Regions from separate parts of the Comamonas sp. MYb69 genome, predicted to be linked through region 3. Evidence: predicted binding sites of a transcription regulator. Region 3 holds the regulator's gene; each other region holds the start of a gene.
What was found. Region 3 encodes LexA, which represses DNA repair genes until DNA is damaged. Its sites were predicted from a motif close to ACTGTATNNNNATACAGT; they were not measured.
Positions count from the first base shown of each region.

Region 1: the regulator LexA is predicted to act here: its motif matches at 1,242-1,259, upstream of WH303_RS22500 (PA0069 family radical SAM protein).
Region 2: the regulator LexA is predicted to act here: its motif matches at 1,757-1,774, upstream of WH303_RS04675 (VRR-NUC domain-containing protein).

Region 1 covers NZ_JBBGZG010000021.1:48,772-52,043, reverse strand. Annotated here, with positions in the region: gene WH303_RS22510 (acyltransferase family protein) at 1-665, shown strand, start outside; gene rnk (nucleoside diphosphate kinase regulator) at 699-1,112, opposite strand; gene WH303_RS22500 (PA0069 family radical SAM protein) at 1,388-2,581, shown strand; gene WH303_RS22495 (phosphoethanolamine transferase) at 2,578-3,272, opposite strand, start outside.
Region 2 covers NZ_JBBGZG010000003.1:75,751-79,022, reverse strand. Annotated here, with positions in the region: gene WH303_RS04675 (VRR-NUC domain-containing protein) at 1-1,720, opposite strand, end outside; gene WH303_RS04670 (hypothetical protein) at 2,022-2,507, shown strand; gene WH303_RS04665 (hypothetical protein) at 2,504-2,998, shown strand; gene WH303_RS04660 (superoxide dismutase) at 3,055-3,272, shown strand, end outside.
Region 3 covers NZ_JBBGZG010000010.1:187,725-190,996, forward strand. Annotated here, with positions in the region: gene WH303_RS15405 (FMN-dependent NADH-azoreductase) at 1-359, shown strand, start outside; gene WH303_RS15410 (hypothetical protein) at 741-1,301, opposite strand; gene lexA (transcriptional repressor LexA) at 1,446-2,162, opposite strand; gene WH303_RS15420 (asparaginase) at 2,277-3,272, shown strand, end outside.

The DNA.
Region 1 (3,272 bases), on a different contig from region 3:
TGTTCGCCGCCGTCACCTTGCTGTTTGCATGGAGCCGCCGCTGGGCCCGCCAATGGCTGGGCCTGCAACTGGGCCAGTGGGTCGTGCTGGCGCTCACGGCCTTGTCGCTCCTGGTGTTCAACCGCCACAGCGAGCTGGACATGTGGTTTGTCTACTTTATCGGTGCCTATGGCATGGGCATGCTGGCTTTCTGGGGCAGCCAAAGCGCCAAACCCTGGTCCTGGACGGCCTGCCTGCTCGCTTTTGGCCTCGTGTCACTGGAAGTGGATTTCCGCCTGCGCATTGCGGTGGCGCTGTGCGGCGCCGTCGCGCTGCTGTGGCTGATGCGCCTGCCGGCAGACAGCCGCCTGGTCGACTGGCTGGGCCGCCAGGCGCCCGTGCGCTGGCTGCAGTCGCTGGGCCAAATGGGCTACTCGGTGTTTCTGGTGCACTTTTCCATCGTGGTGCTGTGCAACGCGGTGGTCTCGCATGTCTGGCCGAGCCAGCCCTGGCTGAACTGGCTGGGCATGGGTCTGGCCTTTGCGCTGTCGCTGCTGGCCGGGCGCGCGCTCTACCTGGGGGTGGAGGCGCGTACGCCCAGCTTGCGCTCTGTTGCCCGCTGGGAGCTGGGCCTGGTCGGGGGCGGCCTGCTGGTGACCCTGGTGGGGGCGCGCTTGTCGATGTAGGCAGGCCCTTGCCGGCGCTTGTCGGTTGGCCGCTCAGCGGTGCAGATCGCCGGCGCGCTCGGGCTGGTAGCTGATGCCGGTCACACGCACGGTCATGGTCTTTCCGCCCACGGACGGCCAGGCCAGCTCATCGCCAATCGCCAGGCCCAGCAGCGCACTGCCCACGGGTGCAAATACCGAAATCTTGCTGCTCGTGTCGTCCAGGTCCTTGGGGTAGACCAAGGTCAGCTGGAACTGCTTGCCCGATTCGGCAATGTCAAAGTTCACGGTGGAGTTCATCGTCACCACATCCGGCGGAATATCGCTGGGCTCCACGATATCGGCGCGGGCAATCTCGGCCTCCAGATCCGCCTTGCCGGGGAAGGCACTGGCCGGCATGGCCTCCAGCAGCGCTTCCAGGCGGTCCACATCCAGGGATGACAGGATGAGTTGGGGTTTGCGAGACATGAAAACTTCCTCCGGAGTATGTAATCCCCGAATGTAGGCCATGGCCCATTTCGCACCAAAACGGTGCGAATAGCCCTGGTGTGCGCGGCGCTTGCAGAGGCTGCCGGGATGGCGGACAATGCATGAAATACTGTATATAAAAACAGTCATCATCCGTTAGTATGCCTGCCCGCCATCCCTCCATCCACACCGTTGACACTGCCCCGCTAGACGACCCGCAGGCCCTGCAGCGCTGCGCGGACGACCTGGATGGGCCTGTGCCAGTGCGCGTGCCGCTGCCGGTGGCCCGCAAGGGGCGCGGTGCGGTCGGTGTACCCCGCCACCGTTTTGCCAGCGATGTGCGGGAATGGGCTGACGATGGCTGGACCCCTGCAGCCGCTGAGGCGCCTGTGGCTGGCGATGCAGATCTGAACCTGGAAGAAGGCGCCTGGTGGCAGCAGGACGCCGAGAGCCTGCCGACCCAGGTGCACGAGGAGCAGGCACGCAGCGCGATCCAGAAAAACGACTCACCCGATATCTTCTTTGATCACTCGGTCAACCCCTACCGGGGCTGCGAGCATGGCTGCATCTACTGCTATGCCAGGCCCTACCACAGCTACCTGAACCTCTCGCCGGGGCTGGATTTTGAAACCCAGCTGTTTGCCAAGACCAATATTGCCCAGGTGCTCAAGGCCGAGATCAGCCGCCCGCGCTACCAGCCGGCCTCGCTCAATATCGGCTCCGCCACCGATTGCTACCAGCCGATTGAGCGGGAACTGGGCCTGACGCGGCAGTTGATCCAGGTGCTCAGCGAGGCCGAGCACCCGTTCTCGCTGATCACCAAGAGCAGCGCGGTGGAGCGCGATACCGACCTGATTGCCGCAGCGGCGCGCAAGAACGCCGCGGCCGTCTACATCACGATCACCAGTCTGGACCCACAGCTGACCCGCCTGCTCGAGCCCCGGGCTGCGGCGCCGCACCGGCGGCTGCGCACGATACGCCGGCTGACGGAGGCCGGCATTCCGGTCGGGGTGAGCGTGGCGCCGCATATTCCGTTTTTGACCGAAGACATGGAAGAGGTGCTGGCAGCCGCGCGCGAGGCCGGCGCCACCACCGCCTTCTACACCGTGCTGCGCCTGCCCTGGGAACTCAATGGCGTGTTCCAGCAGTGGCTGCAGGCCCATTACCCACAGCGCGCCGCCCGGGTGATGCAGCGGGTGCGCGACCTGCACCAGATCAGCGAGGCCGACCGGCTGCGCGGCAAGAGCTATGACAGCCAGTCCTTCAGCCGCATGAAGGGCCAGGGCCTGTGGGCGGACCTGGTGCGCCAGCGCTTTGTGCGGGCCTGCGCGCAGCTGGGCTATGGGCGCGAGCGGCAGGAGATGGACTGGCGCGGTTTTGAGGCCTGGCGCGCGCAACAGGTGCAGCAGGCCGTGCGCCAGGGAGGCGCCGCGCAGGCGCCGCACCCTGGGCAGGGAAACCTGTTTTAGCCGCGCTTGCGTGCAGCAGCGACCGTGGTCGGCGGCTGCGCTGCAACGCTTGCCGGCACAGAAGCAGACGCCAGCTGCGCCAAAGTGGCAGGTGGCGCAGAGCGGCCCTTGCAGCTGGCAAAAATATCCAGATCGGCCTGGTGCAGCGCGGTCTGCACATCGGTCAGGCCCAGCATCGAGTGGAACAGGTTGTCATGGCTGATGCGGGCCGTGCCCACGGCCTGCTGCAGGCAGCTGGTGCTCATGCCCATGCGTTGCTGCATGGCGGGCGAGAGCCAGGTGATCCAGGGCACATGCTTTTGCACATCGGGGGCGACGGAATAGGGTAGGCCGTGCAGGTAGATATTGTTCTCGCCCAGCGACTCGCCATGGTCGGCCACATACATCATGGCCGTGGGCTGGCGCTGGCCCTTGCTGGCCAGCCAGTCGATCAGGCCGCCGAGCATGCGGTCGGTGGCGACGACGCTGTTGTCATAGGCGTTGATCAGCGAGGCGCGGTCGCAGGCCTGCAGATTGACGTTGTTGCACTCGGGGCTGAAGCGCTTGTCCTGGCCCAGCGAGCGCTTGAAATAGGCCGGGCCATGGCTGCCCATCTGGTGCAGCACGACGACCACGCCTTTGGCGCGCTGCTCGGCGGGCAGCGCATTGATGCGCTCATCGAGGCCTTCGAGCAAGGCCATGTCCACGCATT
Region 2 (3,272 bases), on a different contig from region 3:
TCTGGTTGTCCTGCAGCTTGTCGCCAGGGCCTTTGACCTCCACCAGCTGGTAGCGCCTCTCTTGCGGCCAAAAGCGCACCAGGTCCGGAAAGCCCGTGCGGTTGGCCTGCAGGTTGCCGAGCAAGCGCTGGAACAGAAGTTGGAGGTGGGCCGCCGGTATGCAGGCCAGCGCATGGTCCAGCAGCGCCTCCGTCAACGTGCTCCAAAACACAAAGGGCGATTGCAGGCCGGCTTTGTCGGCAAAGCGCTGGCGGATTACATCGGCGTAGCTGCCGTCGTCCAAGGTCGCCAGACAAGCCTCAAACAGCGCCGCACGCCGCGCGACAAAATCGGGCGCATAGACATCAGCCGGCCCCGCCTGGAACGGATGAAAAAACGCCCCCGGCAATGGCGCAAAAATCGCCGGCCAGCACAGCAGGCCAAACAGCGAATTGACGAGCGCGTTCTCGACATAAAACACCGGCGCATCGTCGCGGTGCCAGTGGTCGCGCAAGGCGTATTCCACCGGCATCAGGCGCAGACCTTCGGTGGCCTCGGCGGCGTTCATGGCCTCGCCTGCGCGCAAGGCGGCCTCCAGGGCAGCCGCATCGCTCAACGCATCCATCGCCGCCAGACCGGGCGCTGTGCGTGGCATGCGCAGCACCCGGTCCAGGGCCACATCCTCGCGCAGCTGCGCCACCTCGGGTTTCAACGCGCGGCGGCTGGCGCTGCCCTGGCCCAGGTGGCGGCGCAGGCGCGGCAGCATGCGGGCCAGGCGCTGGCTTTCTTCATCGCTTTCGGGCTGCTGCGCGGCGGCGCTGGCCAAGGCCAGGGCCTCGTCAAAGCGCTCCATGCGTTCGAGCACGCGCATGCGGCGGTGGCGCGCGCCCGGATAGCGGCTGGCGGCATAGGCCTGCTCGGCCAGCGCCCAGCTTTGGCTGCGCTCGCAGGCCTGGCCCAGGCGCAGCAGCACCTTGGCATGGCGCTGCTGCAGCCAGGGGTTGGCGCTGCGCCAGGCGGTCAGCGCGTCCATCAAGGCCTGGCGGTCTTCGTCCTCATCCACCGCCTGGCGCCACTGCTGCAGCTGGCGGTAGCCCTGCACATCGGCACGGGTCTGGAAGGCGCGCGACTGCGCATCAAAGGCCACCGTCTCGTATTTGAAGATGCCCAGGTCGGCCAGCACAAACTCTGACCAGTCCTGGTGCAAATTGCCAAAGAACATCAGACGCAGGCCCTCGGCCAGCTCGCCGACGGTGACGCGCCAGGCGGCATGCTCGGCATGCGGGTGCCAGCGGTGGTAGGGCTGCAGCTGCTCTTGGGCTTCTTGCTCGGTACCTGGATCAGACTGCTGAACTAGTTGGGCCAGCATCTCCGCCTTGCGCAGCGAGCGCGCCAAGCCGGCGTTGGCAAAGATCTGCAGAAGCTCGGGCTTGGTGTGCAGCGCAAACAGCTCGGCCAACGCCATGTCGGCATCGGCATCGATCCAGCCCAGCGCCAGCAAGGGCTGTGCGGCGGCATGCACATCGGGGATTTCGTCGTAGACCAGCTTGTCGGCGCGGAACCAGGGCCCGCGCCGCATCAGCATGCGCACCATCAGCGCCTGCGACGGCATGGGGGCCTGGGCAAAGTCCGCCAGAAACTGCTGCTCCTGCGCGTCCAGCACATCGCCATAGCGCTGCCCCAGCCACTGCAGCGCGCGCTCGAAGTTGTGCAGGTAGTAGTAGCGGTGGGGGGCCAGCATGGGGGGTCGGATGCGGTGTGGGTGAGTGATAGCTTATCTGTATTTTTATACAGCTATTTTAACTTTGCCGCCATGTCCCCTTCTGGCCGTCAGGCTCGCGCAGCCGATAGCACTATTCCACTGCTTGCAGGCAGGCCATATACAAATGAGTTTGCGAATAGAAACGATTCTCATTTATTATGTTTTTATTTGACGCTGCCTTGATGCCGAGCAAAGTGTTTTCCGTTTATCCCGTGGAGGCGAGCCAACCGTGCCAAACCCAGACAGTGACATCCATCCGTTGGTGCAGGAGCACGGTGTGATGCTGCGCCACTATGCTGCACTGCAAGCGCGCTGCACGGCCCAGGTCGATGCACTGCGCGCGGAAGTCGAGGCGCTGCGCGCCCAGGTCACCCAGCTGCGGGCCCAGGTCATCATGCGCGACAGCGCCCTCATCTGGGAGCGCGAGGACCGCCTGGTGCACCTGTCGGCCATCGCCAACCGCGCGGCCGTCACGGCCGTGCGCCGCTGTGTGGACCCGGCCGCGACGATGGAAGTGGCCGCCGTGCCCCCGCCCCCGCCTGATGCCTATCTGCAAGAGCTGGGCCAGCATGCCACCAACCTGGTGATCTGCCAGACCGGCTGCATCAGCCACGGCGGCTACTGGCGCGAGCATGACCAGTGCAAGCGTCTGGGCAGCACCTGCCTGCTGGAAGACCCCCAGGCCTTTGTCCCCACAGAAACCGCCAAGGCCTCGCACGCCTGGGTGATGACGGCGGCCAGCGTGCCCGCCAAGGAGCTGCCATGAGCTCGCGTTTTCCGTCCTCCGTATCGGGTCCGCTGCTGCTGCGCGAATGGGAGCGCCTGACCCAGACCGGCGTGGAAGCCAGCCGCGACAACCGCCCCGAGCAGGCGCTGGCCTGGCATGAGCATGCGCTGCGCGTGGCGCACCAACTGTTCCACGATGCACCGGCCGGCGTTTGCGCCGATGACCGCCTGGCCGCCTTTGTGGTCGCGCACCTGAACTTGGCCGACTGCTTCAACACCTTGAGCCAGCCAATATCGGCGGGCGAGTGCATCAACTGCGCCCACCACCAGCTCTTGGCCTTGACGCGTGACGACCATGCCAGCGCCGATCTGCGATCGGCCGCCTGCAAGCACCTGCACCACACCTTTGCCGCCTTGACCGAGCACCACAACCGCTGCGCCGCCCGCGAGCGCGAGGATGCGATGGAGCGGCAGGCCCACAGCGTTCCCATGCCTTCGGGCAACCCGCCGCCGGGCACGCTGCTGCACTGACAGCCGCCGCACCGGCATTGACCTCCCTGTTCTCCACTCAACGACTAACACACGATATGTCCTATACCCTGCCCAAGCTGGCCTATGCCTACGATGCCCTGGAGCCCAATATTGACGCCCAGACGATGGAGATCCATTACAGCAAGCACCACCAGACCTATGTGAACAACCTCAATGCGGCGGTTGAAGGCACGGAGTTTGCCAACCTGTCCATCGAAGCGCTGGTGGCCCAGGTGGAATCGCTGCCCGAGAAGCTGCGCCTGCCCGTGCGCAA
Region 3 (3,272 bases):
TTGCGGTGCCGGCCACGCTCAAGCTCTGGCTGGACCATGTGATCCGTATCCACCGCAGCTTTGCATCCACGCCCGAAGGCAAGATTGGTTTGATGAAGGACCGTCCTAGCTTGGTATTGGTGAGTTCCGGCGGCTTCCATACGGGGCCCCGTGCCAAGCAGGAAGACTTTTTGACGCCTTATCTGCGCTATGCGCTGGCCTCCATTGGCATCCGCAATGTGCATTTTGTGTTGCTGCAAGGCCTGGTGTTTGGGCCTGACGCGGTGGCTGCTGCGCTGGATGGCGCAAGAGATGCGTTGCGCGAGCAACTGGCCCCATTCAAGCAGCAGGCGCTGGAGGCTTTGGCTGCTGCGCGCTGACAGGACAAGAGGCTGGCGCAAGTGGGCAGCAGACAGAGATGGCTGACAGCGCGGGTTGCCGAGCACGCGGGCCTTGTGCCACCATGGCCTGGTCTGAGCGGCAGGAAGGGATGCTGCTGGCTGGGCAGCTCTGAGCCGCTGTTGCAACCGCCCTGCATATTGCCCGGAATTTCTCAGCGCCGTTCTGGAATCCCTCCGGTAGGCCGTTGTCTAGCCGGCCGCACCTGGCCGGCCGCACCAACTGACACATCGGGCTGCCTGCGGCATGGTGACGGGTCGGGAACACCGAGCCCCATGCCCAAACCCTTGGCTCGCCTGGCCCTGTTTGCAGCGTTCAACGCATGCTGGCGGCGAGACTTGGCCCCCCGCCCGGGCAGCGGCTTAGACGGCGTGCAGATGTTCCAGCCGTTCCAGGCGTTCGAGCTCGGCACAGATATCGGCCATGCTGCCCGACATGGCCCAGCGCATACCCTTTTGGCGGTGCAGGCTGGCCGGTTGGGCCCAGTACATCTTGATGGGGGCATCGTTGGCGGCCTGGGCGCTGCAGCGCTGCACCGACAGGAAGGGGCGGGTGTGGGACTGTACGCCTACCGAGAGGCGGCGGCGCGCAGCGGGCTTGCGCGGCAGGCGGATGCGGTCGATGGGGCGCTGTGCGGGGGCCTCATCGGCAGGGGAGCCCACGCGGGACGTGTCCACGCCGGACATGTTCAGGCCCTGGCCATCGAGCAAGCTCAGCTGCTGGGCGGCGCCACGCTGTACAGCGGCAGAGGACGCGGTGGCAAAGCAGTGCACCTGGGCGGCGAGCTGGCCGTCATTGGCGGCGCCATGGCCGGGTCGGCGGCGGTTGCTGCGCACAATGGCACGCTGGATGGACTGGAACCAGGGCAGGCCAGCGACTAGGGAAAAGGGCGCAAGCGCGCGCAATGCATCTGCTACAAGCATAGGAGACTCCTTGGTATACGGGTAACAGCAGGATTGCGCAGGGCGAGCGCATCCCCCAGGGCTGTGGGCCAAGAGCCCACAACGCCCGCTACCTGGGGTTGCGCAGAAAAGGGAGGGCCGAAGTGGCCGGAAGGGCCGCTAGGCCTAGTTCAGCATCGTGTTGCGGATCAGGCCCACGGCAATGCCTTCGATCTCGAAGGGCTCGCCGGGCTGCACGATGATGGGCAGGTAATCCGGGTTTTCGGCCAGCAACTCAATGCCGTCCTTGGTGCGCTGCAGGCGCTTGACGGTGACGTCATCGCCCAGGCGCGCCACAATGATCTGGCCGTTGCGGGCCTCGCGCGTGGCTTTGACGGCCAGCAGATCGCCATCGATGATGCCAACATCGCGCATCGACATACCGCGCACCTTGAGCAGGTAATCGGGCTGCTGCTGGAACAGGCCGCCCTCCACGGTATAGGTTTGGTCGACATGCTCTTGCGCCAGGATGGGCGAGCCGGCCGAGACGCGGCCGATCAGCGGCAGCGCCAGCTGGGCGAGCTCTTGCACCACGCGGCCGAGGCCAGCGGCGGCATTGGACACGCCTGCCAGCGGTGAGGAGAAGCGCGTGCCCCGAGCGGCATTGATGGAGCGCACGGTATCGCTTTGCAGGCGAATCCCCCGGGAGGTGCCGCTGACCAGCTCGATCACGCCCTTGCGGGCCAGCGCCTTGAGGTGGTCTTCTGCCGAATTGGCCGATTTGAAGCCCAGCTTGCTGGCAATCTCGGCGCGCGTTGGCGGGGCGCCGGTGCGCGAAATGGCGGTCTGGATCAGGTCCAGAATTTCTTGTTGGCGCGCGGTCAGTTTGGGATGGTCTCGCATAAGATCTCCGTGTGATCTGCGGTGCCGGGCAGAAGCAAAGCCACTGTGCATCCCAACACCTGTATATCAATCCAGTACCTGTATTTTTAACCAGTTTTTTGCAGGAGGCAAGCCTTGCAGCCAAAAATTTTGATCATCGGCACCGGCGGCACCATTGCCGGCATGGCCGATGATGCCGAGAAACCCGGCCAATACCGCGCAGCCCAGCTGTCCATTGCGGCCTTGCTGGCGGGTGTGAGCGGTATCGAGACAGCTGCGGCAGGCCCGCTGGATGCGGTGCAGATAGCGCAAATTGATAGCAAGGACATGAATGACGAGGTCTGGCATGCGCTGCTCAAGCGCTGCGATGCGGCCATGCGCGATGAGACCGTGCGCGCTGTTGTTATCACCCACGGAACCGATACGCTCGAAGAGACGGCCTGGTTCCTGCACTGCGTTTTAGGGCGCCTGGCCAAGCCCGTGGTGCTGACCTGCGCCATGCGCCCGGCCAATGCCTTGATGCCCGATGGCCCGCAGAACCTCAAGGACGCCGTGGCTGCCGCAGCGGCGCTGGATGCGGATGGCCAACCTCTGCTGCGTGAGGTGGTGGCCGTGACGGGCGGCGGCGAGCTGCACAGCGCGCGCTGGCTGCAAAAGGTGCATCCGCACCGCTTGCTGGCCTTTTCCTCGGGCGAGCAGGGCCTCTTGGGCTGGGTAGATGGTGTGACCGTGCGCCTGCGCCAGGGCTATGCGCCGCAGGCACCAGGCACAGCAGACGGCTACAGCGGCAGCCAGTGGCTGGCCGCCTTGCCAGTGCCGGCCAGCCAGCCCTGGCCCTGGGTGGAGATCGTCACCAGCCACGCGGGACTGCGCCCGGGGCTGGTGGAGGCGCTACAGGCACAGGGCATCGACGGCCTGGTGGTGGCGACCACCGGCAATGGCACCGTGCATCAGGTGCTGCTGGAGGCCATGGTGCGTGCACGCCAGCAAGGTTTGCCGGTATGGCGCAGCAGCCGCTGCAGCGATGGCGTGATCAGCGATGCGGTGTTGCCCGGGGCGGCCGATTTGGAAAAGGACCTGGCGGTGGCCTTGACACCCTACAAATGCCGGGTGAGTTTGCAGCTGGCGCTG